One region of the Oceanobacillus longus genome, then DNA from elsewhere that is predicted to be linked to it. Evidence: predicted binding sites of a transcription regulator. Region 1 holds the regulator's gene; each other region holds the start of a gene.

Region 1 (10,580 bases):
TTGGTAGAAATAGACCCTGTTCAGGCTGAGAAGATTCATCCTAACAATCACAGACGCGTAATCAGAGCGTTAGAAATCTATGAATCAACCGGAATGACGATGACAGCATATCAAGAATCCCAGACAATGGAATCGCCTTATGAGCCGATATTACTTGGCCTTGATATGGAAAGAGAACTACTCTATCGTCGGATAAATGAACGAGTGGATCTCATGGTAAACGAAGGTCTCTTGGATGAAGTTAGAGGTTTATATGAAAAAGGATATGAAAACTGTCAGTCAATGAAGGCGATTGGTTATAAGGAGTTTATTCCGTACTTCAAAGAAGAACAAAGCCTTGAAGAAACGATTGATTTATTAAAGCGTAATTCCAGAAGATATGCAAAAAGGCAGCTTACTTGGTTTCGAAATAAAATGGATATAACCTGGTATAATATGTCTCCTGCTTTGATTGATGAAAAATTTGCAATTATTTTAGACGAATTAGCAGGAATTTTGAAATAATGGTAGAATTAGTTTAATACAGATAGAAAAGAGGAGGAACTTCCATGGCTCAAACAGTTAATATTCAGGATCAGTACCTAAATCAATTAAGAAAAAATCATATTTCGGTTACTGTATTTTTGACAAATGGTTTTCAATTAAGGGGTATGGTTAAAGCGTTTGATAATTTTACGGTTTTACTGGAAACAGACGGGAAACAACAACTAATCTTTAAACATGCTATTTCCACCTTTGCTCCAGTTAAAAACGTGACACTTGATAAAGAATAGCTACATAAACGGACGCTAATAGTGTCCGTTTTTAAATTATATAGGATTTTTTCTAAATGGTTGTTGCTTTATATACAGTAGAGATAAAATGCGAACTAACTTCTATTTATGTACAACGCTTATAATGGAAAATAGGCTCTCAGGCGACCGCAGCCCGTATACACTTCGCGCATCCTAGGGCGGCTGGAGTCTACGTGTATACGGGCTGCTGTTATGGAGTTTCTTCAAAAAAGAACTCTGCTCTATAACAATAACTTACTTTCAAATCAGCCAACATTTTTTAAACAACACCAAAATTTTTTCCATCATCAATAGCTATTGCAAGGATATGGCAGCAATCTTCTAACTAGCTCGGGGAAATACACGGAGACTTCTGCGGGAGCAGAGGCATAGGTGAGACAACGCAGCGCTTTAGCGCAAGTTGGCTCACCAGCCGCCCGCGAAAAGCGCAGTGTATTTCCCCGAGCGGTTGCCGAAGAAACTTGCTTCCATTATTAGCTAAAGGTCTATTGCAAATGGCAGTTACTTCGTAGTTTATAGATTTTCGTGGCAAAACCATAATCTTTTAGAAAACAGCTATTACATAAAATAATAGGCTATTGTCACCTTCTTATGGGCATTTGCGTATACTGTGGGAGAGTAAGGGGTGATTAAATGGCACAGGTGCAAGGCTACAAAAATGGAAAAATCAATATTATTTTACAAGATCGGGATAAAAGCGAATTTCAGCGAACAGGCAAGGTGGAGACCATTGAAAATAGTCCATTTAAGCATATAGAGCATGAATTCTCATCATTTGTAGGGATGAAAAACCTGAAAAACTCGATTAAGGAAATCTATGCGTCCATTTTAATTAATGAAAAAAGAAAAGAAATGGGATTAAAGGATTCGAAACAAGTACTGCATATGCTTTTTAAAGGAAATCCCGGCACTGGAAAAACAACCGTCGCGCGGAAGATTGCTAACATATATCGAGATATGAATATACTTTCGAAAGGGCATTTTATTGAAGCAGAAAGAGCAGACTTAGTCGGAGAATATATCGGCCAGACTGCTCAGAAAACGCGGGCTGTTATCCAAAAAGCAATGGGTGGCGTACTATTTATTGATGAAGCCTACTCTCTGGCGCGTGGGGGAGAAAAGGATTTTGGGAAAGAAGCAATCGACACGCTTGTAAAACATATGGAGGATGAACATCAAGATTTTGTCCTTATTCTTGCTGGATATCCATATGAAATGGATCGTTTTCTTACGTTTAATCCCGGCTTGGAGTCTCGGTTTCCATTCATATTGGATTTTGATGATTATGAAGTCGGGCAGCTGATGGAAATTGCGAATAGAATGGCTGAAGAGCGTGAATATAATTTATCGAAGGAAGCCGAATGGGAACTCAGAAATCACCTATATAAAAAGTTGCAGGAGAAATCGAGGAACTTTTCCAATGCAAGATATGTAAGAAATGTTATTGAGCGTGGAATACGTTTGCATGCTGTAAGGTTACTGAAACAAAATAGCTATACGTCCAAAGATCTAATATTACTAACAGGTAACGATTTGCAGCTTGATCGAGGCTACAGTTAGTAAATTTATTTTTTTCAAAAGGATTTTTTGATATGATGAGGATAAAATAACTGTAAATTACGAGCAACACATGTAAAGAAAGAGGTCTGTTCATGTCTCAGGAGAAAATACTTATCATTGCTGTAAAACGCAATCAACAAACCGAAGACCGATTTCAATCTTCGTTGGATGAATTGATTTCACTTGGTAAAACAGCAGGAGGTACGGTGGAAAAGGTCGTGACTCAAAAAAGAAATCGGATCCATCCTGCTACCTATATTGGTGAAGGTAAAATCGTTGAAATAAAAGAAATGATTGATGAAGATGAAATTGATCTTGTCATTTCGAATGATGAACTTTCTGCTAGTCAGATGAGAAATTTGACGGACCAAATAGGTGTAAGAATCATAGATAGAAGTCAGCTCATATTGGACATTTTTGCCATGCGAGCCAGAACGAAAGAAGGAAAGCTGCAAGTTGAACTTGCACAGTTGGAATACATGCTTCCAAGGCTTCACGGGCAGGGTGTAGCAATGTCAAGACTTGGAGGTGGAATCGGTACTAGAGGTCCAGGTGAAACAAAGTTAGAATCAGATAGACGCCATATTAGCCGTCGGATTTTTGATGTAAAACGGAGATTGAAATTGGTTGTGAAGCAAAGGGATCAATACCGGAAACAAAGAAAAAATAACGATGTATTTCAAATAGCTATTGTAGGATATACGAATGCCGGTAAATCAACGTTATTTAATCGATTAACACAAAGTGAATCATTGGAGGAAGACCTTTTATTTGCGACTTTGGATCCCTTAACAAGAAAACTAAGCCTGCCTTCTGGTTTCGATGTGCTCATAACGGATACCGTGGGCTTTTTACAGGAACTGCCGACGTCATTAATTGCATCCTTTCGTTCTACATTGGAGGAAGTGACAGCATCCGATTTTCTTTTGCATGTGGTGGATGGTTCACATCCAGATCAGGCACAACAACAGGATACGGTTAACGATTTGCTCGATGAATTGCAAGCGCAAAATTTGCCTATGTTAACGTTATACAATAAAAAGGATTTAATACAAGAGGACTTTATTCCGATGAACCATCCGTACATAATGATGAGTGCTTATGACGAGACGGATATTAAAGCAGTATTACACAAGATTGAAGAAATTTTGATAGAAGAATGGGAAAGTTATCATATCGTGCTTGAGCCTGATAACGGGAAATTAATCAATAAACTAATAACAGAAACAATTATAAAAGATAAAGCTTTTGATGAAAAAGCTAATCATTACGTAATAAGTGGTTTTATTAAAAAAGAACATTCATTGAATAGTTTACTAAAGGAGCAATAATTGTACATGATTGAAACATTGATAAATCAGGCTGAAACAGATTGCAATGAACAGCATAGAAAAATTAATTCCATCGTAGAAACAAATCAGAAACGCGTGCTTGATGCATTTATTAAAAATAGAATTAGTGACAGCCATTTTCATTCTACGAGCGGCTATGGTTATGATGACTTAGGGAGAGAAGCTTTGGAAGCAGTGTATGCGGCTGTTTTTGGGGGAGAGGATGCACTTGTTAGACCACAAATTGTATCAGGTACGCATGCCATAACAACGGTACTGTTTGGTCTGTTGCGCCCAGGAGACGAACTGCTTTACATAACAGGAAAACCATATGATACGTTGGAAGAGGTAATCGGAAAGCGTGGCAGTAATGCGGGTTCTTTGCGTGACTTTGAAATTCTGTACAATGAAGTAATGCTAGATGATGATGGTAGTGTCAATTATGCAGGAGTTAAGGATGCAATTAGTACGAAAACCAAAGTTATTGGAATTCAGCGTTCAAAAGGATATGATTATAGACCATCATTTACAGTGGAAGAAATAGGAGAAATGGTACGCTTTGTTAAAGAGATAAACAAAGATATCATCATTTTCGTTGATAATTGCTATGGTGAGTTTGTTGAGGAACAAGAACCACTAGATGTTGGTGCCGATATCATGGCTGGTTCCTTAATCAAAAATCCAGGTGGTGGAATTGTACGAGCTGGAGGATATATTGTCGGTCACCATACATTAATAGAACAATGTGCGAATAGATTAACTGCTCCTGGGCTCGGTAAGGAAACGGGTGCTACTTTAAATATGCTTCAAGAGATGTATCAAGGATTCTTCCTGGCCCCTCATATAGTCGGAGAAGCTTTGAAGGGTGCAGTGTTAACAGCGAGATTTCTTGAGTTGGCTGGATTCCGCACGTCCCCGGGTTATACGGAACAACGGACAGATTTAATTCAATCGGTAACCTTTGGTGAACCAGAGCAAATGATTGCTTTTTGTCAGGCGATACAAAAGAACTCACCCATCAACTCGTATGTTACGCCGTATCCAAGTGAAATGCCTGGGTACGAAGACAAAGTAATCATGGCTGCAGGAACGTTTATACAGGGTGCGAGTATAGAACTTTCAGCGGATGGTCCAATCAGAGAACCTTACACTGCCTTTGTACAAGGTGGGCTTACTTATGCGCATATAAAGATAGCATTATTGCAATCAGTAAAATCATTAATAGATAAAGGTTTTATACCATCATTAAAAGGGTAAAATAATAAAGTGTGAAAATCACAATAGTTTAGATGTCAGCAACACTTACATGCATTTGACATATAAACTCACATACTTTATACTTGTTTTATAAACAGATAGGGGGTTATCTTTTGAATGATAAAGATCGTCGTTCGATGCCCTTGTTCTCAATCGGTACAGTCATGAAATTGACTGAACTCACAGCAAGACAGATTAGATATTATGAAGAAAACAAACTAATCAAACCAGAACGAACATCTGGAAATCAACGTTTGTTTTCATTTAATGATGTTGACAAGCTGTTGGAAATTAAGAATTTGTTGGATAAAGGCCTTAACATGGCTGGTATTAAACTCTTGCTTTCTGAAGAAGTAAAAGTAGAGAAAAGCAAAGAGAAAAACTCCGACTTATCTGACAAAGAACTTAGAACAGTTTTACAGAATGAACTAAAGGAAGCTGGAAGATTAGGAAGAACAAGCTTGAGGCAGGGTGAGTTATCTAGGTTTTTTGTAAACAATTGATAAAGTATTAGAAAAATAAAGCCTCATACATACTTAAATGAGCTGAGTTTTTCTGATTATATACTTAAAAAAATTCTAGGAGGAAACTGAATGGGAGAGAAATTTACGAGAGATGCAATCATTCAACAAATTAAAGAGGAAAATGTAAGGTTTATTCGTTTACAATTTACAGATATGTTGGGAAATATAAAAAACGTGGAAATTCCATTAAGTCAATTGGATAAAGCGTTGGACAATAAGATGATGTTTGATGGTTCTTCCATCGAAGGATTTGTTCGCATCGAAGAATCGGATATGCAATTATACCCTGACTTGGATACTTTCGTCGTATTCCCATGGACGTCAGAAAAAGGTAAAGTAGCACGATTCATTTGTGATATTTATAATCCTGATGGTACTCCGTTTGAAGGCTGCCCAAGGTATAACCTGAAGCGCAACCTGAAAAAAATGGAAGAGCTAGGATTTGATGCTTTCAATATTGGTACAGAGCCGGAATTTTTCTTATTCAAACTGGATGAAAAAGGTGACCCAACACTAGAGCTTAATGATCATGGTGGTTATTTCGATTTAGCACCTACTGATTTAGGGGAAAACTGCCGTAGAGATATTGTATTAGAGCTTGAAGAAATGGGCTTTGAAATTGAAGCATCTCACCATGAAGTTGCTCCTGGTCAACATGAAATTGACTTTAAATATTCGGATGCTGTTAAACATGCGGATGATATTCAAACATTTAAATTAGTTGTAAAAACAATTGCAAGAAAGCATAACTTGCATGCTACGTTTATGCCGAAACCGTTATTTGGTGTAAATGGTTCTGGAATGCATGTAAATATGTCTTTATTCAAAGATGGAAAGAATGAATTTTTCTCTAAAAATGGAGATATGCAATTAAGTCAGACCGCATATAATTTCTTGGCAGGTATATTGGATCATGCAACAAACTTTACTGCTGTTACAAATCCAACTGTAAATTCTTATAAACGTCTTGTACCTGGTTATGAAGCACCTTGTTATGTTGCTTGGTCCGGTTCAAACCGTAGCCCATTGGTTCGTGTGCCTAGCTCAAGAGGATTAAGTACCCGTATTGAAGTTCGAAGTGTAGATCCTTCTGCAAATCCATACATGGCCTTAGCTGTCTTATTGGCTGCTGGACTTGATGGTGTTGAAAAAAAATTAGAAGCACCAGAAGCGATTGATCGTAACATTTATGTAATGAACAAAGCAGAACGTGAAGCTAATGGAATTAAAGATCTCCCAGCTACACTTATGAATGCTTTAGAAGAATTCCAAAAAGATGAAGTTCTTGTCAATGCCCTAGGAGAACATTTGTTTGAACACTTTATCGAAGCGAAAGAGATTGAGTGGGATATGTTTAGAACTACTGTACACCCGTGGGAACGTGAGCAGTATTTGACGAACTACTAATAAATTTAAAATATCGTCCATGTCAAACTGGGCGGTATTTTTTTCTGAAAAAGGTCACAATCGAATGATTTCATGGCAACAATTATGTTTGGGTTATACATATACCAATATCATAAATTCACAATACTAAAAGTTTCTGAAATATTGTGACATATCATAAAGAATACAGAAATTAAAAATGTTCATAAATATACTGAAATAATAGATTCAGAATAAATTTTAGTATTCATACACTGGAAATTCGAAGTCTGCATTGCTTTTATACAAAACAAAAAGAGAGGTTTTACCAACATCTGGTGAAGCCTCTCTTTTTGTTAATGGATATTTCTGTATAACCCGATTACTTTACCTAAGATAGTTACATTAGGATAGAATAAAGGGTCCATCGTAGCGTTTTCAGGCTGCAAACGTATATGGCCTTTCTCTTTGAAAAAACGCTTCACCGTAGCCTCATCATCTTCTGTCATAGCAACTACAATATCACTGTTATCAGCTGTGTTTTGCTGTTTTACGATTACCATATCGCCATCAAGTATGCCAGCTTCTATCATACTTTCACCATCAATTACTAGTACAAATAAATTGTCATCAGGACTGGCAGTGGAACTAGGAAGTGGAATAAATTCCTCGATGTTTTCAACTGCTGTAATAGGAAGCCCTGCAGTTACCTTACCGATTACAGGAGCATAGCGTGCTTCGTTTTTAGGGATCTGATTCTCTTCGTTTAGGTCGATAATTTCTATTGCTCTCGGTTTGGTAGGATCTCTTCGAATGAAACCTTTGCTTTCTATTCTTTCTAGGTGACCATGTACGGTCGAACTTGAAGCAAGACCAACAGCTACTGCTATTTCACGAACGGAAGGTGGATAACCTTTTTGTTTAACTTCACTTTTTATAAAATCAAGAATCATTTGCTGTCTTTTTGAAAGTTTTGTCATCTAGTGCTCACCTCTCACATAGGATTTATTAATGATAGTTTACCATTTTATTATTGTATAAGCAAACATTCGTTCTAAAATCCATTGACAGGACATATGTTCGGTAGTATACTTTAAATAGGCGAACAATAGTTCTAAAAAATTTAAGGGGGACTATAACATGTTTGAAAAAATTTCAAAAACGGATGCTTTCTATTTAGTTGCTTTTGCATTATCATTGGGTTTCCTATACTTTTCCATGATTATTAGTGGATAAATTTTAATGAAAGAGGGGCATTGGATTGAATGCAGTAATATACTGTCGTGTCAGTACAGACAAGAAAACACAGGAAACATCATTGACGCGGCAAAAACAGGAATTGCTCCGTCTTGCCGATAAATATAATTTTACTGTGATCGACTCTATTGAAGAACAGGTTAGTGGATACGAAATCGAGCGGGAAGGTATATTTAAAATGTTGGATTATTTTTCTGAAAAGAAAGCTGATTGCTTATTGATTCAGGATGAAACAAGACTCGGCAGAGGGAATACGAAAATCGCTCTATTTCATCAACTTCAAAAGTTAAATATCTCTATATATACGGCAATTCATGATGGTGAACTGGAATTGACAGAGTCGGATTCAATGGTGCTTCAGATTGTAGGCATTGTCGAAGAATATCAACGTAAAATTCATAATATGAAAATAAAAAGAGGTATGAAAAAAGCAGTAAGTGAAGGATATGATCCGAGACGTAACCTTTCCAATAACAATAAGGCTCCGGGGAAGGAACGTATTTCTTTTCCAATTGAAGAGGTTATACGTCTACGCGAAAATAAACTTACCTTTGATGAAATAACCAAAGCGCTAAACGGTTTAGGCTATAATGTCTCTAAAGCAACAGTACATAGGAGATATAGGGAATCTCAAAATACTTGAATATCCAATCTTGGTAGAGTACGATGGAAAGGCAGGAATATACAAAATTCCCGCCTTTTTAATTTTGTTAAATTTACCGGGAGGGTAAAGAAATGCTATCAAAAGAAAAGCTGGAGCGGATTAATATATTGGCAAAAAAATCTAAAAATGAAGGTTTATCCGATAAGGAAAAAGTGGAACAAAAAAAACTGAGAGAAGAGTATTTAAATAATGTTAGAAGCTCATTCAAAAATCAGTTTAAAACAATGACCGTCGTTGATCCAGAAGGCAATGATGTAACCCCACAAAAAGTTCGAGATCTTCAAGAAAGAAACAAAAAACACTAAAGAATACCAAAAAAAGATTTAAGAATCATTCAAATTAATTTGGTTGATAAACTAATTACAAGAAATTACTTGTTGCAAACGACATTTCATTATAGAATGTATGTGGATACTTAATTTCCTTAAAAAATGGAAGGAGTAATATTATGTCAGAAAATATCGAACAGTTATCAGTTAATACGATTCGTACATTATCTATTGATGCAATAGAAAAAGCTAATTCAGGTCATCCAGGTCTACCTATGGGGGCAGCACCGATGGCATACACACTTTGGACGGATTTTATGAATCACAATCCAAAAAGTTCAAAATGGTTTAACAGAGATAGATTTGTACTATCTGCCGGGCATGGTTCTATGTTGCTTTACAGCTTGCTCCACTTATCCGGATATGACGTTAAAATTGACGATTTAAAAAACTTCCGCCAATGGGATTCAAGAACACCAGGACATCCCGAAGTAAACCATACGGATGGTGTTGAAGCTACAACCGGTCCACTTGGTCAAGGACTATCCATGTCTGTGGGGATGGCAATGGCAGAAGCACATCTTGGAGCAAAATTTAACAAAGAGGACATATCTGTAGTAGATCATTTTACATATGCTCTTGTTAGTGACGGTGACTTGATGGAAGGTATTTCCCATGAGGCTGCATCACTTGCAGGACATTTAGGTCTCGGGAAATTAATTGCTCTATATGATTCCAATGATATCTCACTTGATGGTGATTTAAACCGTTCCTTCTCTGATAATACAGATCAACGCTTCAAAGCTTATGGTTGGCAGGTTATCCAAGTAGAAGACGGTAACGATTTAAATGCAATCCGAAGCGCAATTAAAGAGGCTCAAGCTAACACAGAACAACCGACTTTAATTGAAATTAAAACGATTATTGGTTATGGTTCACCAAATAAATCTGCTTCTGCATCCTCCCATGGTGCACCACTTGGATTGGATGAAGTGAAGTTAACAAAAGAATATTACAAATGGACACATGAAGATTTCCACGTACCTGAAGAGGTATATGCAGATTTTAAAGGGAAAATTGTGGACAATGGTATAGAGAAAGAATCCGAGTGGAATAACTTGGTTGAAAACTATAAAGAAAAATATCCAGAACTTGCTGAGGAATTTGAATTAGCATTAAAAGGTGAACTGCCTGCTAATTGGGACAAAGATCTTCCTGTATATAAGCCTGAAGATAAAGCACTTGCAACACGTGCATCTTCCGGTGAAGTTCTAAATGGAATTGCAAAATCAGTTCCTAATCTTTTCGGAGGAAGTGCAGATTTAGCAGGTTCAAATAAAACGAACTTGAATGATGATGCTGATTTCACGCGTAAAGACTATTCAGGCAGAAATATCTGGTTTGGTGTACGTGAGCATGCGATGGGAGCAGCGCTAAATGGTATGGCATTACACGGTGGTCTCAACGTATATGCTGGTACATTCTTTGTCTTCAGTGACTACTTAAAACCAGCAATTCGTTTAGCTTCTATCATGAATGTGCCGGTTACGTATGTGTTT
Region 2 (10,580 bases), on a different contig from region 1:
ATGAGTACTACGGTTGGGGCCCAAATCTATCAGATCCAGTTATGTTTGGTGGTGGACAAATCGCAACCATAAATCTAATTCAACCACCAGAATCTTATACAACCACACCAATTCCAGATCCAGATGAAACAGAACAAGACTTAAGAAGTGAAGATGAGGTAGTCGGATTCAGAGTTCATGCAAATGATGGAAAGCTTGGGCAAGTTGCTGATTTTATCTATGATGATAAACATTGGGAAATCCTATATATTGTCGTTGAAAGCAGAGATAGTACTTTAAATCCAAAATACTATGCTTACAGCACGAATAAGATTGAGTCCGCCGACTGGCATGAAGGGGATTTGTATATGAAAGAACCATTGACTATACTGGAAAAAGAAAAGCTTTACAAAGATAAAGAGGATATCATTGGTTCCTTATCTGTTTAAATAATCTTAGAAAGCATACGCTCCATAAAAGAATCCCAGGTGAAATTTCCCCTGGGATTCTTTATATCTTCTATTCTGTTAATAAAGGATAATATCCTTCTTCGTTATGTGTTTCTGTCCCTACTAGTGGTGGATTAAATACACATACCATGCGCATTTGAGATTCCGCACGTAGTTTATGTTTATCATGGTTGTCTAATAGATACATGGATCCTGGTTTAAGCGACCAAACTTCACCAGTTTCTACGCTTTCAATTTCACCTTCACCTTCAATACAATATACAGCTTCAATATGGTTTTTGTACCAGAAATAACTTTCTGTTCCCGCTTTAATAATTGTATCATTTAAGCTAAAACCAACTTTATCTTTATTTAAGATAAATCTTCTGCTCTCCCATGTGTTTCCTTTTGTGTGGTCTTCTGTTCCAATAATTTCATCAAGTGATTTTACGATCATTTTCGTTTCCCCTTTTCAAGTAAGTTTTTCTATTATTGTTATTTTGATAGAACGTGTTCAATACTATCAACTAAAATTCCAAGCCCTTTGTTTAATCCTTCTTCATCGATAATAAGTGGTGGCAGGAATTTAACTACTTCATCTTTTGCTCCTGACGTTTCTACAATTAGTCCACGTTTAAATGCTTCTGCACATATCTCATTTGCTAGGTCCTCAACATGTACGCCAATCCCCTGCATAAGGCCTCGCCCACGGGCTTCTCCTTTTAATTCCGGATATTTCTTTATAATCATGTCGATCGTATTTCTTAATAGACTCGCATTCTTATTGATTTCCTTTTCAAATTCATCCGTTTCCCAAAAGCTTAACGCTTCTGTGGCAGCAAGAAATGCTAAATTATTTCCACGGAACGTGCCATTATGTTCACCAGGTCCCCATTGATCATACTCAGGTTTAATAAGCGTAATTGCCATTGGTAAACCTGCACCACCAATAGATTTTGAGAGACAAACAACATCCGGCTTTATGCCAGCAGGTTCAAAGCTAAAGAAGGTACCTGTTCTTCCACAACCTGCTTGCACATCATCAATAATCAATAAAATATCCCAGCGTCTGCAAATACTTTCAATTTTCTTCAACCAATCCATACGAGCAGCATTAATGCCACCTTCACCTTGTACCGTTTCTAGGATAATTGCCGCTGGTAGTGCAACACCGCTTCCATTATCTTCAAGGAATTTTTCAATATATGCGATGGAATCCTGGTCTTCTACATATTCATCAAAAGGCATTGTTGATGTATGATGAAGCGGAATTCCTGCTCCATGACGTTTAAATGAATTACCTGTCACAGATAACGACCCGATTGTCATACCATGGAACGCATTTGTAAAGTTAATTACGGTATCTCGACCTGTTACCTTTCTGGCAATTTTCAATGCACTTTCAACAGTATTCGTTCCTGTTGGTCCGGGAAACATAATTTTATAATCGAGGTTTCGAGGTGTTAGAATAGTATCTCGGAACTTCTCAAGAAAAGCTTTTCTTGGTGTTGTTCCCATGTCGAGGCTGTGCAAAATCCCATCTTCTTTAATATATTCAATCATTTTTTCTTGCATCGCAGTATTGTTATGACCATAATTTAATGCACCTGCTCCAGCAAAGAAATCAATATATTCCTTACCATCTACATCCCATAGTTTATATCCTTTAGCCCTTTCAAAAACAGTAGGCCAACTACGGCTATAACTTCTTACTGCAGATTCCACTTCTTCAAACGTTTTCATTTTGTCATTGTTAATTACTGCAGTTGTCATCGACTCATCCTTTAATTTAATTTATTTTCGAAGCGGTCCAATTTTAAATAACAACTCATTTTCATGACCTGTTTCAGGAAAATCCTCCGCTGTAAAATAATCGCTAACTTTCCAATTTGTATTAAATTTCCTTGCAAGTCCAAAGAATAGACGTTTTGAGGGTTCATTTGACGGTGACACAGTCGCTTCCACATAGTGAACTTCTTCACATGTAGTACGTTCCAGTAACTGAAGCAACATTCTCGTTGCCAATCCATTGCCTCTCTCAGACTCATGAACAGCTACCTGCCAAATAAATAATGTATCTGTTTTTTCTGGATGAATAAATCCAGATATGAAACCGACAACCTTTTGCGTCTCCTTACTAATAACGACAATCGATGTATCTGCAAAAATTTCACACCACATCAAATAGCTATAAGACGAATTAAGATCCAGATTGCCTATATGTTTAACAAGTTTGTAAACTGCAGCTCCGTCATCTTTAGTTGGCTTGCGGAAAAGATATTCCGTTTTACTTATATTCAACTTTTCTGCTACTTCCGAAATATTGATGATTTCACCTCCTGATTTGTTTTTTTCGTATAATCAATTACCTTTAATAGCCTATAAGGAATACTTCATTTCGTCAAAATGAATTAAACTTGATATAGCGTGTTTAATCATGACTACTCGTGCTTAAGTGGAAATAGATGCCATTGCCTATAAAATGCTACCAAATAGTAAGGTATAATCCAAAATTTAAAAAATTTAGTAAAGTAGAACATTACTTAACCCTTGATGTAAAGCGATTTTCCAGTTTTTTCAGAATTAAGATATTGTTAGGGAATCTAACATTAATTTCTATAATAAAAAATTGTATAAAGGCTTGCTAAAAAACATACATGCCAGGTGATTGCTAGACATTTTACCAGAAAATAATAGTTTTATTTTTTTATGTAGATCTGTCATGTTAACTCTAATTCCAGGTTTCTGTCACAAGCCAACCTTTAAACATCATATAGTATCAGGAATATTTTTAGTTTTTAAGGAGGAAGAGATATGTATCCGAATTACCGGTATCACCCACAACATTATTATCCAGCACCCCCTTCTGTACATCCTGATTACAACTATAATAATGGTTATCCACCCTACCCGTATGATCGTCAACAATCCATTAGAGGTCAGGCTACTTGGACAGATGGTGGACAAGTAACAAAATGTGAAATTCCTTGGTCCGAGGATGAATTTATGACAACCGCTGTTGGTGATACTTCACCTTACCAGTGCGGAGATACGCTGAAAATCAGAAATGTCTCTGCACCTGTCGGAAGAGAAATTATTGTCAAAGTAGTTGATCAAGTGGAAGGCTACCCACCTAACAAAATCAACTTGCATCGAAGAGCTTTTCAAGCACTTGGCGTAAGCCCGAATGTTGGTGTTATTAATATTGAAATCATTCCCTCACCGGAGTTAGAGCTGGAAAAGTGGGGAAAATATTTATTAGCAGTGACACAAACGGCATATCCGGAATATGATATCACGGACTACAGATCATCAGGAAAATCAGTACTTTCCTCTACGCAAACAAAAGAATCGTATGATTTTATCCTGCAATCTCACCAAGAAACAATTAAAGTACAAGGAAATGTGATCTACAATCCTAATACCGACCGAATAATTTCTTTCGATATAAAAGAACTCAATTAAAGGTGAATGGAGCCTGGAAAGTAATTATCCATGCTCCTTTGTTTTGTGTTCTGCACTCTAGACAGATAACACTAGAGGAATATTCTTTGTCATGATTCTCCAAATTTCACACCCAAAAAAAGGCCTCCATCTGGAAGCCCAATTTTGTCTGCTATTAATTTTCCAATACAAGTGAAAGACTGTCTACAAAAATACCGAAAGCACCATCATCATCTGTTGCTATCATAATTTGTGCTCCTTTTGTTTCATCTGGTGCTTTGTCAGTTAATAATTGGTGGTAATTCCAGCTTCCTTCTCCGTTGACTGGCTGCGTGAACCTTTCTGCTGTAAAACTTTGTGCTGTGCCAATAGGATTTTCATTAGAATCAAGAAATTGAACGCTTACTTCTGTTCTTGAATTTGTTGGGAAAGATGAAAATGGATTAAGAGATGATAAAGTTACATTAAGACGGTATACTTTATCATCACAAAAGCCTGAAGTTATATTTTGCGTGATGCTTGAACCTGGAAAGAGATAAGCTAAATTCTCCCCTTCATGCGGGTTGATATCAAATGGAATATTAGTGTTAAACGGTATTACCAGTGCAGTACCATTAACCATATATCCTGCTAAATCTCCTGTTTCAAAACTACCATTGGTTACAAGTTGAGTACTAACACATTTTTTCTCTTTCTTTCCTTTTTTCTCTTTATCGGTTTTACTATCACTTGCATGATTGATTACATAGACAGTCGAATTACCGCTATTTTTAATTTTATTAGCATCTTCAATTTTTGCTTTACCTACATCCGTAATGATATCTAAATCACTTTGAGATTGTTCTGAATCCTGTTTTGTTTTTTGAGTTTGCTTCTGCGCCTGTTCCTGGTCTTGGTCTTGCTTCTGGTCTTGGTTTTGTTGTTGAAGTTGAAGTTGAAGTTGAATATCTTTTAAGATAGATAATGTTGTGTTTAGACTATCTTCTAATTTTATTTTATTTTCCAGTTTATTTTTAATAAGAATTTCTAGTAGAGATGACACAATTCTCCTCCCTTCTTTACTAAATTCTTGAGGCACACGAAAAGCTGATTAGTAGGTTACCAACCACAGCAACAATCATGACGGCGGTCACGGTCACGGTCATGGTCGTCTCTTATAAATACATCGTCTGCAAGAATAGTCACTTCATCTGCATTGATTACTAATCTTCTGTTACGATGATCATCACATCTTCTTCGATCATCATCAAATCGATTTTTCCGTCTTCTATCATCATCACGTCTACGTCTGTCATCCACATCTATAACGTTTACTCTGTCTGTGCGAATAAGAACTTCATCTACATCGAATCTATCATCATCTCGACGGTTTCTTCTGCTTTGATATACTGACATTTAATTTCCCTCCCTTCTTGCCTTTACTACACCATATGTTAGTAAAAAAACAATGAATAGACAGAAGCATCTACTTTCTATAAATGTGCTCTTTCATCTCCTTTGAACGCACAATAAAAAATAGATTGATATAACAGGGAAACTAACAAAAAAGACAATTCGAGTTATTAGGTCGAATTGTCTAAGCTTTGTATATTGTATAGCTAATTAAAGTATATTCTTATACGTATTTCGTTTAGTTAATTTTAATATCCAAGATATCATGCAAGTTAATTTTGGTCCGTTCATCATTATCAATTTTTATAAAACCTTGCATTGTATCGATCTTAAATAGCTTCCCGTTCATAATTTTAAAGTCGTGTTCAGCATAATATGTAATCTCTGCTGTTAAATTATTGTGAATTGCCAAATGCAACTTCATATTTATTTCTTCCAGCTGCTGCTCATCCAGAATAGGCTTTTCTTTATATTCCTTCTGTTCCCACATATCCTTTAGAAGTTGAATATGCTCAGGCAGCATCATAGCAGTCCACTTTATACTTCCGCGATCGTTCATTTTAAGCCCCTACCCTTATTTTCACCGGACCACATGAAAGGATATTGTCTAATCGAAACGATCGCACTTTTTTTCGGTAATAACAATAGGCCAGAACCGAATTATCGTGAATACATATTATTCGTATAAATCGCTGTGTCACCATATTTTCCTGATCTATATAGAAAATAACTATCTTCTCTTTATTCTCCATCGAACGTATAAGTAACCCTTTCATGCTGAACCCTCCATCTAAGAACAATTGTTCTGAACACATGTTCCTATTTTATCATAAAAGAGAGTTATGTATACAGTAAAAATTTACTAATTCCTATTGTCTTTCCTCTTCTTCATCCATGTCAACATCTTCAAGTTCAAGCCAGGAAAGCATTTCACCTACAACCGTATTAATTTTTTCATCAACCATTTTTGTACCATATTTTTTCTTGGCGCGTTCTATGTTCGTAAAAACTTCCTCACTAAAGTCAATAATTTGCGTATCACTTTCAAGATTATTAAACAGATCCAAAATTTCATCCAGTGCCTTATCGAATCGTTTACTTTCCAATTCCGTTGCTTTCATCATTGATCACCCGTTCTTAATATATCCAAAAACATATTAAACATATGTAAAAGGATCTAAATTAAAAAAATCACTTACTAATAATAGAATAAAAAACAGGCCTCAATCAGGAGACCTGTTTGTATGGACCAATTACATTTCATCGTCTTCTTCATCGTCAGTATCCGTTTCGGTATCTGATTCTGGGTCTGTTTCTGTTTCTTCATCCATATCTGTTTCTGTATTTGTATCTGTTTCACCATTTGTATCTGTTTCCGTATCCGTTTCTGTTTCTACTTCTGTTTCTGTACCGTCGTCCGTTCCATCACTCGGTTCTTCTACTGGCGTTTCTACTGGATCTTCTACATCAACGTCACCACCATCACCACCGCAAGCCGCTAGAACTACTGATGCAAATAACATCGGCGCTACCCATTTAATACCTTTATTCATACTATCAATCCTTTCTAGTTGGTTATATGATACCTATTTCCGATAGGAGCAGTTATAAAACCTTTTTTTATTCATAATTGATTACTGCTCTTTTCTAGAAGATTGTTGTCTTTGCCAAAAAATATATAAACTCCGAAGTAACTGCTGGTTGAATTGGTTTCTATAAGTAACTGCTTTCCCCTCCGTCCGGGATCGCTCTGGGCGGATGCTTTCCGCGGGCACGGCCTCAGCCCCGAAGAGAAAACCGCTCTTCTGGTCTTCGGACACGTGCTTTTCCCGCAGGAGTCACCGCCCGCCGCTCACCCGGACTGGTGAAGCTGGGTGTTATTGTTTTTATAAATAACTAATGTAGTTAGCAGTTTGTAAACTTAAAACCAGCTCTGGGAAATACACGGAAACTCCTGTGGGAGGAAAGGCATCGGTGAGACCCCCGTAGTGCAAAGCACGAGGAGGGCTCACCAGCCGCCCACGGAAAGCGGAGTGTATACGGGCTGCGGGTTGCCTGAGTAACTTTTTTTCATTTCTTATTGCTACAGATCTAAATTGGATAAAAGTTACTTCGTAGTTTATCTCAACTGCGAGGATTATAAAGCAACAAACAAGAAAAATACCAGTCCCTCACTATTAGTAAATAGCGGGAGACTGGCACAGACATTTTATTCTCTTTTATAAGATTTATATCACACGTATGGTAATCATGCCTTCGATCTGTTTAATTTCTTCCTCTAAGCCAGGAATAACATCACCATTTACTTCATTGTCAATATCAATCATTGTGTAAGCATAATCTCCACGGCTTCTATTAATCATATCAGCAATGTTCAAATTATTGTTAGAGAATGCTGAACTGATTTGACCAACCATGTTTGGAACATTACGATGGAAGGCTGTTACACGACTTTTTCCTGTATAAGGAATTGATGCGTTAGGAAAATTTACTGCGTTCTTAATATTTCCAGTTTCAAGATATTCCTTTACCTGTCGGGTAGCCATAATTGCACAGTTCTCTTCTGATTCTCTTGTAGAAGCACCAAGATGTGGAACTGGTACGGCATTTTTCATATTTAATATGTTTTCATTAGGGAAATCCGTAATATATTTACCTACTTTTCCACTTTCAAGCGCTTCGGCCATATCGTTTTCATTCGCAAGCCCACCTCTGGAGAAGTTTAAAATATGTACTCCAGGTTTCATTAGATTAAATGCTTTTTCATTAAACATTTCACTTGTATCTTCCGTCAAAGGAACGTGTACTGTAATATAATCTGCTTCTGCAAATAATTGTTCCATCGTCATCGCTCTCTCTACGTTACGAGACAGCTCCCAAGCTGTATTGATAGAAATGAACGGGTCAAAACCAATAACATCCATATCCAAGTCCAATGCATCGTTTGCTACAAGTGCACCAATCGCACCCAGACCAATAACCCCTAATTTCTTTCCTTTAATTTCATTACCGACAAACTGTTTTTTCCCTGCTTCAACAAGACTTGGAACTTCATCACCTTTACCTTGTAGCGTTTTTGCCCATTCAATTCCAGCAAATAAATTACGTGATGAAGCCATTAATGTAGTTAGTACGATTTCCTTTACAGCATTTGCATTGGCTCCTGGCGTGTTGAAAACAACAATCCCGTCTTCCGTACACTTGTCGACTGGAATATTATTAACACCTGCTCCAGCGCGTGCAATTGCCTTCAAATTAGGGTCGAATTCCATCGAATGCATATTAAAACTACGAACAACAATCGCGTCCGGATTTTCAGATTCATTATCGATTGCATAATCACCGTTATTGAAAACATTTAGCCCGGTGTCTGCAATATTATTTAATGTCTTTATTGTTTTCACTTTATCTAATGTTAGTGTGCTCATTTTCTCTCCTCTTTCTGTTCGTAGTTAGTTTCAAAATCGTTCATAAATGTAACCAATGCTTGAACTCCTTCTATAGGCATTGCATTATATATGCTGGCTCGCATGCCTCCAACAGAACGATGTCCTTTTAACGTCTCAAGCCCCTTCGATTGTGCTTCCTTTACAAAGGCAGCATCCAATTCAGTAGAATCGGAAACAAAAGGAATGTTCATTAGCGAACGACTATCCTTACGTACCGGTGATTTAAATATAGAAGATTCCTCAAGGGCATGATATAGAATTTGTGCTTTCTTTCGGTTTATTTTTTCCATTTCCTTTATACCGCCAAGACTTTTTAGCCATTCAAAAACAAGCTTGGCCATATATATCCCGTATGTGGGTGGTGTATTATACAATGAACCACTCTCACTATGTGTTTTATAATCAAGCATAGCCGGGCAATTTTCCGGTGCGCGACCAATTAAATCTTCCCGAATAATAACAACAGTCAATCCAGCAGGGCCGATGTTCTTCTGTGCTCCTGCATAAATTAAACCAAATTTCGATACATCGATTTCTTCTGATAAGATATTGGATGACATATCCGCTACAAGTGGAACGTCCCCTGTATCTGGAATCTCTAAATAAGCAGTTCCTTCTATTGTATTATTTGTTGTAATATGCACATAATCTGCTTCTGGATCAATCATACTCCGGTCAACAGCAGGTATATATGTAAAGTTATCATCCTCTGATGAGGCGATGACACGAATAGTTCCAAATTTCTTAGCTTCTTTGATTGCTTTCTTTGACCATGATCCCGTATTAACGTAGTCTGCTTTTCCATTTTTACCGAGCAGGTTCATTGGGACTGTTGCAAATTGCTGTGAAGCTCCTCCTTGAATAAAAAGCACTTTGTACCCTTCAGGAATAGCCATTAATTCTCTCAGCAGTTTTTCAGCTTCTGTAATAATATCCGTAAATAGTCCGGAACGATGACTTAATTCCATCACAGACATACCTGAATTTCTATAATTGACTACTTCTTCTTGAGCTTTCTCCAATACTTGCAGCGGGAGCATAGAAGGACCTGCTGAAAAATTATATACTCGTTTCATGTTAACACCTCATCCTTATTATTCTTTCATCAAGAGATATAAAAAAGAGACTGGTCTCCCAATCTCATTAAACATCAAATAACATAAAAGTAAGTGTTATTCTTCTGTCCTTTTGCCTGAGATCTTGAACCCTTCGGCGTTGCAATTATTCTTGCATCCTCTCCAGAAGCTGCTCCTGTTATAGTCTGACCCACAACAATCATAGCTTTTTAAACTATTCAATTATATAAGAATATCCTCGCCTCCTAATAGCACAAAGAGGCAAGGGGAAATTCTCCCCTTACCTCTGCCCAGGCGAACGACAATTCGATATCATATGCTCCCTCGCGGTTATCCGCGTTTCGCCAGTTGCATATGACCTTTAATTTGTTATAATCCTACCAAATTTTTCACTAAATTACAACCTATAAAATGAATTTCCTTAAAATTCTTCAAGCAATACCTAAAATGTATTTTTAAAGTAGATATTGGTAAGAATAATAGTATACGATTATTCTAGTTTATCGGGGGAGTAAGCGATGGAGCTCATACAAATGTCTATGAAGCTAATTATAGGATTTTTTTTGTTGTTTTTACTAATCAGAATTATCGGGAAGAAACTAATAGATAAATTTACGCCATTTCATTTTATTTCAGCAATTGTTTTAAGCGAGTTGTTAGGAAATGCCGTCTATGAAAATAGTATCTCTATCATTTATATCATCTACACGATACTTATATGGGGAATTTTATTATTTACAGTCGAATATATCGGTCAAAAATCTTTATTCTTAAGACAATTGTTCGAGGGG
Region 3 (10,580 bases), on a different contig from region 1:
TGATAGCTTCTGCAGCTAAAGCTATATTGTGAGATCTTTCTGAATTGCTTTGTTTATAGAAGGTGACATATCTCCCAAGCTCTTTCATACTAACTTCCCTTAAGAGTCCCTGATCTACTTTTGGATAAACAGAAGTTTTCGGAACTTTTAGTTTTCCTTTTTTATCACTATAATATAATTTTCTGAATAAACGATTGAATTCTCTCCTATCTAAAGTAACCCCCAATTTTTCCTTTATTATTGTACCGTCTTTATTAAATTGCGCATCCTGAGCTTCTTTATAGATGACTTCGTCCAGGCTGTCCATTAAATTTATTAGTTTATATTCATCAATTAAAGCGTGATCAATCAAATCTAATCCGTATTGTTGAATTTCTACGGTATCTAATGTGATTTCATTATTATTAATAATAACATTAGCATCTTCGGCATTCACCGAAAGGCTTGCTACCAGTAGAACTGACAAAAAAGTAAACACGCTCACACCTCCTATGGATAGTATGAAGCAAACCTGATAATTCCATTCTGGGGTAGAAAGAATTCGTTAATTCTACCCTAAAATAATAAACACCATCCAAAATGGATGGTGTTTATTATTTATCTGAAATCTCTATTGTCTTCTAAATAATCACTTGCAAGACGGTATCCTACGATAGATGCCAGTACAAGTATTAATCCATATAAAGTCTTTTTCATTAATTAGTTACCTCCTTAGTTCTGGAGCTTATTTATATTCAAATTTACTTCCAATTCTTAGAAAGGACGGAATTTCCCTTTTTTAAGTACTGCTTTCGCTCCGCCGACCATAAATAGGGAACGATCATCAACTACTTTCTTCATTGCTGCTGCTGATTTTCCTCGTATTTTATTACCATCAAGGATATTTCCAATTCCATCAGTAACTCCAAGAGATGCAACAGTTCCTTTGTTATGGAATACAAAATCTTGTAAAGGTTGATTGCGTAGTAATGCTGCAATATTATCCGCAGCTACTGTACCTTCTTGTGTAGCCAATTGGCCTGTTGGTGGATATGGACGACCGGATTCTTTATCCATAACCCATGAACAGTCTCCGAGAACAAAGATATTTTCTTCTCCTGGTACTCTTAAATCTGCATCTACATTTACTTTACCTTTAACTAATTCGAAACCGGATTTAGCTAGAACTGGGTTACCAGTAACACCGCCAGTCCAAATAACGGTACCAGCTTTAATTAATTCTTTATCATCTCCAACGATAAAACCTTCTGGAGTTGCTTCTTTAATCGGTGTTCCAATTCTGAATTCCACACCACGATCTTCAAGCGATTTTTTCGCATATGTAACAAGATCTTCGTCAAACATCGGTAAAATAGATGGTGCTGCTTCCACATTGATGATACGTGCTTTACTGCGGTCAATATCATATTTTTTGCAAAGTTGAGGAACTTTTTCAGCTAATTCCCCTACGAATTCGATTCCAGTGAAACCACCGCCACCAACAAGAATGGTCAGTTCATCTTCATTCGGATTTTCTTCTGAAGCATATTTGGCAAATTGATATTCAATATGCTCGGCAATTAGGCGACTTGAATCAATATCAGTGATTGCAAAGGCATTTTCTTCCATACCCGGAATTCCGAAAGTATTGGATACCCACCCTAGAGCAATTACTAAATAATCATATGAAACTTCACTATTTTCCAGCACTACACGTTGCTCGTCTTTTTTCACTTCAAGAACACTATCATAAATTAAACGAACCTTTTTCGGATTCACTGCATCAGTAAGCATAAAACGCGCCTGATTTGGATTGATTGTTCCTGCAGCCACTTCATGTAACCACGTACTTTCATAGTGATAATTATGTTTGTTAATTAATACAATTTCTGCTTCTTCTGGTGATAGTTTTTGTGCTAAACGTCTGGATGTAACAAGGCCAGCATAACCAGCACCGAGTACAACTATTTTTGGTTTACTCATAAATATTTTCCATCCTTTCTTTTCCCCTTGAAAATCAGGGATAATAAGCGCTTTCAACAATTAAACATACTATAAAGTCATAAATCGCTTAAGTCAATTAGAATTTTAGTCATTACTTCATTATAATATCAAACTTTTTGTGAATACGCTAATAAACGAAACTTTTTTTCATCAAAATTTTTTTAAACTTTGCCCCCATAGCCTCAATCGATCAAATAGGTCTTACCGTTATTTCATTTACATTCACATAGCTTGGTTGGGTAGCTGCATAGACAACTGCTCTAGCTATATCGTCTGTTTGTAAAGGTTCCCGATCTGTAGGAAGTCTTTCCGAATTACGCTCCGTTTCAACCATACCTGGTGATATATTTGTTATTCTCACACCTGTTCTGGCCAATTCTTTTTCAAGACCAGATGAAATTGCCCGTACTGCGAATTTCGTAGCACTATAGACCGTACTTTTCTTTGTAACTTCATGACCAGAAACCGAGGAAATATTAACAATGTGGCCAGCAGACTTTTCAATCATACCCGGCAATACTGCATGGATTCCATACAATACACCTTTAATATTGACATCAATCATTTGATCCCATTCTTCTACGTTTGCTTCTCTTACAACACCATTACCTACTAATCCTGCATTATTCACATAAATATCGATGTCCCCAATAACTTCTCTCGCTTTCTTCACCATGGATTCAACATCTTCTTGATTGGAAACATCGGTTGGAACACCAACTGCTTTCCCTTTGCCGCCATTGTTTATCTGATTTACTATCGCATCTAGCTTGTCCTTTCTACGTGCCGCAACAACGACATTTGCACCTTCCTCCGCCAAATGCTTGGCAATTGCTGTTCCAATTCCACTGCTTGCTCCGGTTACGATTGCATTTTTCCCTTTAAGTTTTAACAATGGGCATCCTCCTTCAATCTCTTTAAGTCAAGTTTACATTACTCTTGAGCTGGTAGTTCTGCTGTTCCCTGGTCTTTAGATCTATTTTCAGGTCCTGGTTTCTGTTTTTTTTCTTCTTCTTCTTCTGGATCTGGTTCTGGATCTGGCTCCGGTTTTGGATCTGGATCTGGATCTGGATCTGGATTTTGTTCTGGGTTTGGTTCTGGATTTGGCTCTGAATCTAAATCTGGTTCTGGAGCTGATTCCTCTTTCTCTTTCTCTTTCTCTTTCTCTTTTTGATTTTCTTCTTTGACTTGTTCAACTGTCTCTTCTTGAGTTGTGTCTTTCTTCTTACTTTCTTTAGGGGTGGATATTATCTGCTTTTTTTCAACCTTTTTAACTTCATTATTACCACTTGATTTGCTGCTTGACTTCCATGTGCTGCTTTCAGAACTTTCTGTAGGGAAATGGTTGTTTTCTTCTTCGTTTTCCACTACTTCGATCCATTCTTCTTCTTTCTCTTCTACCTCTTCTACTGGTTCTTCTTGAATGGCAAACCGATCCATATTCTGCAATGCGATAGATCCCGCATTTCCTCTTTTTACAAAAGCTGTTGGAGTAAATATCTCCACATTTTTATTTGGGCTGAGCTCCTGTATTTCAGTTTCTGGCTCGGCGATAACAACATCCTGTATTGCTTCGTCGTCCTTGTCATTCTTTTCATATTCATCTTTTGTAGCTTCAGCACGATGAATACCGGCACTCACAACGATAAAGAAAGCAATCAATGTCAACACATTAATGATTATCAGTTTTTTATTCTTCATTTCTCCGCTCCCTATATATCGATTTTTGTCTGTTATTATCGATATTTAGTATTTATCTTATTGTAAGCCTTAATTGGTATATTTTTCAAACCTTTTTAGCTATTTAATCCCATTTTAAGTTTATTAGAATAAAAAAACTGCCCCAATGCAGGTTCAAGACCTACTGGGACAGTTCTTTTATAAGCTTTATATCGTTTTTTTCTTGTTGGAAAAAGCTTTTCCTCTTTCCATCCACTTTTGTTTTGCTTCAATTTTCTTGTTTTGTCGAGTTTCAGCAAGGACAGGGAAATCATTTTCAGCAAATTCCTGAACATCTTCCCAGTTTGGGAAAAATAAAACCTTCACATCTTTTGCCCCATTATCAAGACGTCGATTATTTAAACAAACACCGAAAATTCTATCTGATTTTGCAAGCATACGGTCAAAAAGTGCGGGTTGCTTTTCCTGATTTCGATAAAGCTCGTGGACTTTCCCCATATAATGTGAATCGTACTCACTGAATGCTGCATCACCATCAATGCACCTACTGCTGTGATATACTTTTTTATTACTCGCATAGATCCATATAAGTGTGCCGTAAACTAGGTTTTCCTTCGTACTTACGATAACTTTTTTCATGTGTATCATCCTTCTGTTTCGAGGAAAATTAGCATCGTAAATATAATTCTTCAAGATATCCGTTTATTGAATTATGCTACCTCTACTTCTTAGTATACACCATTTGGCAACTAAAAGCTTGAAAAAATATTCCATGCGCTCATACCACTTTGTTATTTTGAGAAATCCATTTTCCAACTGTAATAGTCATTTTCTGCATTCTTTTCATAGCTTAAATAAGCATTAAATTTTTTCCCGTTTTTGCTTGTTAGTCCCCTTACATAGGCTTTATTATTTTTCAGCAGATCCTTAACCATTGTTTTGGTTGGTTTCTTTTTCATTGTTGCTAAAAACTTATCATTTTTCCAAATGACAAATTTACAGCCCTTTTTCCAATTACTGCAACCAAAGCTTTTATATCCGTCTGTTATTTTCCCATCACATTTTGGGCAAATCCCTAACACTTCATTCGTAGCTCTGGATGAGCTCACTTCTTTAATAATAATTGCTTCCCCATTTTTAATCGTTTCTACTGAATTATTCGTAAAATGAAAAACAAGATCAAGGAATTCCTTTTTGCTTGCTTTTCCTTTTTGAATATCCGACAATGCTTTCTCCAGTCGCCCGGTAAATTCCAGGTCAAACAAATCATGTACAGGGAAAGTTTCAACAAGTCGCTTGCCAAGATCAGAGCATAGCAGATTTTTACTTTCTGTAGTAATATAACCTACGTCTTTTAGTTTCTTGATTGTTTCTGCCCTTGTTGCAGGTGTTCCTATACTAAATCCTGTTAAAATGCTTCCCATTAATTCTTCACTGTCATCTTCTTCTTTGAAGTTTTTTCCACATGTTTCCATTACGCGCAGTAATGTTCGCTCTGTATGGTGTTTTGGTGGCTTGGTAACATGAGAAGTCACCTCGGAATCTATTAAACGAACACGGTCTTTCTCTTCAACCAATGGTAATAAGGTATCCTTGGACTGGATCTTCTCGACTTTTTTCCAACCTTCTACAAGCTGCACCTTTCCTTTGGATACAAAAACTCCTCGCAAATCCTGCCCTTCGATTTTCGTGATCAGCTTCGTTTCTTCATATTCAGCAATTGGCATAAATTGCATGATAAAACGGTTTTTAATTGCTGTATAAACAATATTTTCATCAGCGGAAAGTCGTTTTGGCTTTAAGTACGTTGGAATAATGGCACTATGGCTTTCCACTTTTGCATTATTAAAGACTCTCTTTGATTTCATAAACTTTATTTCGTTCCTATATGGCAAATCTTCGGAATGCGTCTTTAATACAGTAGCTGTTTTACCAACAATGCTTTCTTCCAAGGCCATACTGGATGTTCTTGGATATGTAATATATTTTTTTTCATAAAGCGCTTGGGCCACTTTCAATACTTTATCCGATGTCCAGCCTCTGAATTTATTCGTGATATACCCTTGAAGATTAGAAAGGTTGAATAAGAATGGCGGAAACTCTTTCTTTTTCTCCACCTGTTTATCAATGATTTCAGCTTGCTTATTTTGAATAGCATCATGAATCGCGTTCAAAGTTTCCCTTTTCTTAAATTTTTCCTCTTTGTCTTCCATATATGTGCCTTCATATTCTTTATTATTCAGTGTCTGAAATGTTGCTTTCAGCTTAAAATAATCTTCCGGCTTAAAATTTTCAATTTCTTTATCACGATCATAGATTATTTTGAGCGTGGGTAATAAGACCCTGCCAATATTTAATGCTTTCCCTTTTCCTTTTTGATACTTTAAGGTTGCTACAGATGTTAAATTAATGCCAATCACCCAGTCGGCCCACTGTCTGCTAATCCCAGCATCCCGAAGCGACTTCATAGCAGTATTTAGTTTTATTGTTTCCAAACCATGTAAAACTTCATTTTGCGTCCATTCATTTAACAAAAGACGATAAACTGCAGCTTTTGGCTTCACACCACCACGGTAAATAATACTGTCTCCGATTAACTGACCTTCCCGATCATAATCACATGCGGAAATAATTGCTTCTACATCTGATCGCTTCATTAATGATTGAATTGTTTTGAGCTGTTTGGCTGCTCCAGCATCAGATTTTGCTCTGTTTTGCGGACTGCTCTTCACTTTATATTTAAAATCAGATGGGATAAAAGGAAAGTTATCCATTTTCCAGCTTTTCATCTTACTGTCATAATCCTTGGCATCATAAAGTTCAACGAGATGACCGAAAGCCCATGTAATAATATGGCCGTTTCCTTCAAAATAGCCGTCTTTTTTCGTTTTAATTTTTAATGCGTCTGCAATGTTTTTTGCAACGGATGGTTTTTCAGCTAAAATTAATTTCATAAGTTAACCTCCAAATAAAAACACACGTTCGTTTATTTCATTATAAACGATGGCGTGTGTTTTTGAAATAGCATTTTCCTATATTTCTTACTAAGGCCACAAAGGAACACTGTGTGAATAAACATTGCGCAGACGAAAAAAAGAATTGATCTAAGCCAATTCTTTTTCCTATTTAGAAAAGCTCCCGTGCCAATAAGCGATAAACTTCCAAACGTTTTTCCTGTGAGTGTGGGATACTGCAAATCATTGCTTCATCAAATCCGTATTGTGCTTGTTCTTTTTGTAATTGTGTTGCGACTTCTTTAGCTGATCCTACTAAATGCAATTTACGATCTTTTTGGATGGTCATTCGATCTATTTCAGTCAGCGGGTAATCTTGGGCTGCTTCAGGTGTTAACGTTTGACCCATTCGCCCTTTCGAAAGCCATAAACGGGAAATATCTTGTGGTAGCGCCTCAAATTCCGCTTCTTCTTTTGTTTCAGCAGTTGTAACCATGTATGCAACATTAATTTTGGGTTTCTCCATAAATACGGATGGCTGAAAATGATGCTTGTATGTATCTAAAATCTCTTTTGACATCTCCCCATTAAAAAATTGTGCAAAAGAATAGCCAACACCCATTTGTGCAGTTTTTAAAGCACTATTACCGCTTGATCCCAGCATCCATGCTTCGGGCAAAGTTATTTGAGATGGTGTTGCTACCATATTGTACAAGCTATCTCCAGGTACTTCATCATTGATTAATTTTAATGTTGTCTCAAATTTTTCATACATATTGTTTAACATCGGCTGACGCCCTTCGGATAACGCATATATCGCATCCCTATCCCCACCAGGAGCACGACCGACGCCAAAATCAATCCGCCCTGGAGAAAAGGCGCTAAGTGTTTTGAACACCTCGGCTAGTTTTAAAGGAGAATAATGCATCATCATAATGCCACCAGTTCCGATGCGAATATTTTTTGTTTTGGCAGCCAAACGAGCAATCGTTACTTCTGGCGCTGAGCTAACATGAGTTTCTGTCCCATGGTGCTCTGCCATCCACAATCGGTGATAGCCTAAATCATCTGCCAAGATAGATAATTCTTCTGCTTTTCTCAATGCATCCACAGCTGTATTTCCACTTGTAACAGGTGCTTGATCCAGTACACTTAATTTCATATGTAACCGTTCCTTTCTTCTATTCTAAATTGCTCTTTATTTACTTCCTGAACTTTCCAACGTTTTAATACACACAATTTAAATAATTCCTAAACAGTCGATTTTTATGGGGGTATATATTCATTGTATGGTGAATTTTTTCAGTTGTCTATTCAGACCAAGCAGTGTTGGGGGTAAAATGAAAATGAGCCTGGGACATAACTAAAGTGTTTAACTCAAAGCCGAACATTTCGCCATAATAGCGAAGGAAATACACGGAGACTCCTGCGGGATGAAAAGCCTAGGTGAGACTACGTAGAGCGATAGCTCGGAGTAGGCTCAGCAGCGCCCGCGGAAAGCGTAGTGTATTTCCGTAGCGGTATATACACCAACTATGTTCGGATTTTACTTTGGTTAAAACACTTTTGTCCCAGTCTCATTCTGTATGTTATTTCATATCCGGTTCCGGCAAATCGTCGGACTTTCTCAATGCCCATAATGGTGTATTAAAAATGTACGGTGGGGCTGGCGAAAGTTTCGGTGCTGGTGCCAACGGAACTGGGTCCTCAACATAATTAAACGTTCCACACCCATCCATACTTGGGCCGTGTGCCCATCTTCCAGCAGCACTTTCATTCCCCATAGAAAAGTTGAATAATGTGTAGGCTACTTCCTGCTTTTCTAATTCCCTTGGGAACGTACTCGGTACAACGATATTTTCTTTTTCTTCCAGTTCTCTGATTGCGGCATACCATTGATTTTGATGCATGGTATCTCTTGCAAGTAACCAGGAAAGCATATCTTTAACACCACGGTCATTTGTCATTTCATACAGACGTGCAACCTGAAGACGCCCTTGTGATTCAGCAGTCAGGTTCATTCGAAAATCCGCAAGCAGGTTTCCACTTGCAATAATGTAATTTGCTGTCCAGCGATTTCCCATACTGTCTGCCGGCATAGCTCCTAATCCGGATACAATTGCATGTTGCGGATTCATTCCTCCTAGAATTGCTGCCACCATTGGATCCTTTGCAGCATCTTCCAATTCCATGTCAGGAGCACCGTCCAAGAGTCTTGCAATCATCGTTGCAAGCATTTCCACATGGGCAAGTTCTTCTGCCCCGGTATCCATCAACAAATCTTTATATTTTCCATCGCCGCGCGTGTTCCAGCCCTGGAATAAATATTGCATGGCTACCGACATCTCACCCCATTGACCTCCGAGTACTTCTTGCAGTTTCCGAGCAAATACGGGATCTGGACGTTCCGGCTTTGCGTGGTATTGCAATTCTTTTACATGATAAAACAATAGAGTCACTTCCTTTGAATTAATTGAATATCTGGTAAGTCTATAGGCTATAAACCACCCTCTTTATTAGGTATTCATGTAGCATCATAAAAGTGCTTACTCCTTTCCTTTAACTTTCCGCATATGCAATATATTCAGATGAAATATTATATTCTTCTTGCTTTTTTTAATTTTATATTGTAAGGTGAAAGTATTATTTAGAAAAATTACATAAATTAGTTTAATCTCTTATCAAGAGAGACGGAGGGACTGGCCCTTTGATGTCTCAGCAACCAAACCATGCAGGTTATGGTGCTAATTCCAGTAGGCGTTTTATGTTTATGCCTAGAAGATGAGAAGAATGCATACATATTAGAGCCTTCTTCTTAGTTGAAGAAGGCTCTTATTTACATTTGGAGGTTGAAAAATGTCAATCAGAAGTATTGAAACCAAATTAGCTCAATTAGGAAATAAAAGCGATGAGAAAACCGGAGCAATCAATCCACCCATTTATTTATCAACAGCTTATCAGCATAAGGGACTTGGACAATCCACTGGCTATGACTATACGCGAACAAAAAATCCTACTCGTAACATTTTGGAAGCTGGGATCGCTGAATTAGAAGCTGGTGATACAGGTTTCGCCTGTAGCTCCGGAATGGCAGCTATCCAATTGGTCCTCTCCCTTTTCCGGTCTGGTGACCATTTAATTGCACCCGAGGACTTATATGGTGGAACATACCGTATGCTGGAACAATATGCGGATATTTATAATATTAAAACCACCTATGATACATTTGACGATGTTGAAAAGACAAAGCAACTAATAACACCCAATACGAAAGCAATATTTATCGAAACACCAACAAATCCATCGATGCAGGAAATAAATATAAGCCTGTATGCAGCGTTGGCAAAGCAACATAGTCTACTATTAATTGTGGACAATACATTTTTAACGCCATACTTGCAGCAGCCAATCAGTCTCGGTGCTGATATTGTCATTCACAGTGCCACAAAATATATTGGTGGTCACAATGATGTTTTAGCAGGGTTAGTCGTAGCTAAAGGTGAAGAGATTTGTGCTAAATTATCTTTGAATCATAATGCTAATGGTGCTGTTCTCTCCCCATTTGATTCCTGGTTGCTAATTCGGGGATTAAAAACATTGTCCCTCCGAATGGATAGACATGAGGAAAATGCTAGAACCATTGCTAAGTATCTAAAAGAACACCCCGCTGTTACAAAAGTTCTTTATCCCAATAAAGGTGGCATGCTTTCATTTTGCCTAAAGAAGAGTAAATATGTCGATTCTTTCTTATCGAAGCTGCAATTGATTGTTTTTGCCGAAAGTCTTGGTGGTGTCGAAAGTTTTATTACGTATCCAACCACCCAAACTCATGCAGATATGCCAGAAGAAGAGCGATTAAGACGGGGTATCAGCAACGAACTACTACGTTTTTCCGTTGGTATTGAGAATGTGGAAGATTTAAAAGCTGACTTACAGCAAGCACTATCAATTTTGGAATAGGAG

The links. The regulator LexA, encoded in region 1, represses DNA repair genes until DNA is damaged. The targets are predictions, from matches to a motif close to CGAACATATGTTCG.
Region 2: the regulator LexA is predicted to act here: its motif matches at 5,886-5,899, upstream of ACFOUV_RS11295 (YolD-like family protein).
Region 3: the regulator LexA is predicted to act here: its motif matches at 6,635-6,648, upstream of ACFOUV_RS10895 (type IA DNA topoisomerase).

Annotation. Positions count from the first base shown of each region.
Region 1 covers NZ_JBHSAO010000001.1:852,053-862,632, reverse strand. The annotation lists gene miaA (tRNA (adenosine(37)-N6)-dimethylallyltransferase MiaA) at 1-504, shown strand, start outside; gene hfq (RNA chaperone Hfq) at 549-773, shown strand; gene spoVK (stage V sporulation protein K) at 1,428-2,354, shown strand; gene hflX (GTPase HflX) at 2,447-3,685, shown strand; gene ACFOUV_RS04455 (methionine gamma-lyase family protein) at 3,692-4,942, shown strand; gene ACFOUV_RS04450 (MerR family transcriptional regulator) at 5,080-5,445, shown strand; gene glnA (type I glutamate--ammonia ligase) at 5,536-6,873, shown strand; gene lexA (transcriptional repressor LexA) at 7,188-7,811, opposite strand; gene ACFOUV_RS04435 (YneB family resolvase-like protein) at 8,093-8,731, shown strand; gene ACFOUV_RS04430 (DUF896 domain-containing protein) at 8,824-9,057, shown strand; gene tkt (transketolase) at 9,201-10,580, shown strand, end outside.
Region 2 covers NZ_JBHSAO010000008.1:130,826-141,405, forward strand. The annotation lists gene ACFOUV_RS11260 (PRC-barrel domain-containing protein) at 1-428, shown strand, start outside; gene ACFOUV_RS11265 (ectoine synthase) at 499-885, opposite strand; gene ectB (diaminobutyrate--2-oxoglutarate transaminase) at 924-2,201, opposite strand; gene ectA (diaminobutyrate acetyltransferase) at 2,223-2,729, opposite strand; gene ACFOUV_RS11280 (DUF3889 domain-containing protein) at 3,243-3,893, shown strand; gene ACFOUV_RS11285 (hypothetical protein) at 4,048-4,914, opposite strand; gene ACFOUV_RS11290 (hypothetical protein) at 4,971-5,267, opposite strand; gene ACFOUV_RS11295 (YolD-like family protein) at 5,503-5,823, opposite strand; gene ACFOUV_RS11300 (hypothetical protein) at 6,134-6,388, opposite strand; gene ACFOUV_RS11305 (hypothetical protein) at 6,518-6,817, opposite strand; gene ACFOUV_RS11310 (phosphoglycerate dehydrogenase) at 7,493-8,692, opposite strand; gene serC (3-phosphoserine/phosphohydroxythreonine transaminase) at 8,689-9,789, opposite strand; glycine riboswitch at 9,884-9,965, opposite strand; ZMP/ZTP riboswitch at 10,071-10,151, opposite strand; gene ACFOUV_RS11320 (DUF421 domain-containing protein) at 10,308-10,580, shown strand, end outside.
Region 3 covers NZ_JBHSAO010000008.1:39,289-49,868, forward strand. The annotation lists gene ACFOUV_RS10870 (VanW family protein) at 1-478, opposite strand, end outside; gene ACFOUV_RS10875 (NAD(P)/FAD-dependent oxidoreductase) at 754-1,962, opposite strand; gene ACFOUV_RS10880 (SDR family oxidoreductase) at 2,174-2,878, opposite strand; gene ACFOUV_RS10885 (hypothetical protein) at 2,917-3,684, opposite strand; gene ACFOUV_RS10890 (hypothetical protein) at 3,871-4,302, opposite strand; gene ACFOUV_RS10895 (type IA DNA topoisomerase) at 4,455-6,617, opposite strand; gene ACFOUV_RS10900 (LLM class flavin-dependent oxidoreductase) at 6,790-7,779, opposite strand; gene ACFOUV_RS10905 (manganese catalase family protein) at 8,207-9,067, opposite strand; SAM riboswitch class I at 9,293-9,405, shown strand; gene ACFOUV_RS10910 (methionine biosynthesis PLP-dependent protein) at 9,474-10,577, shown strand.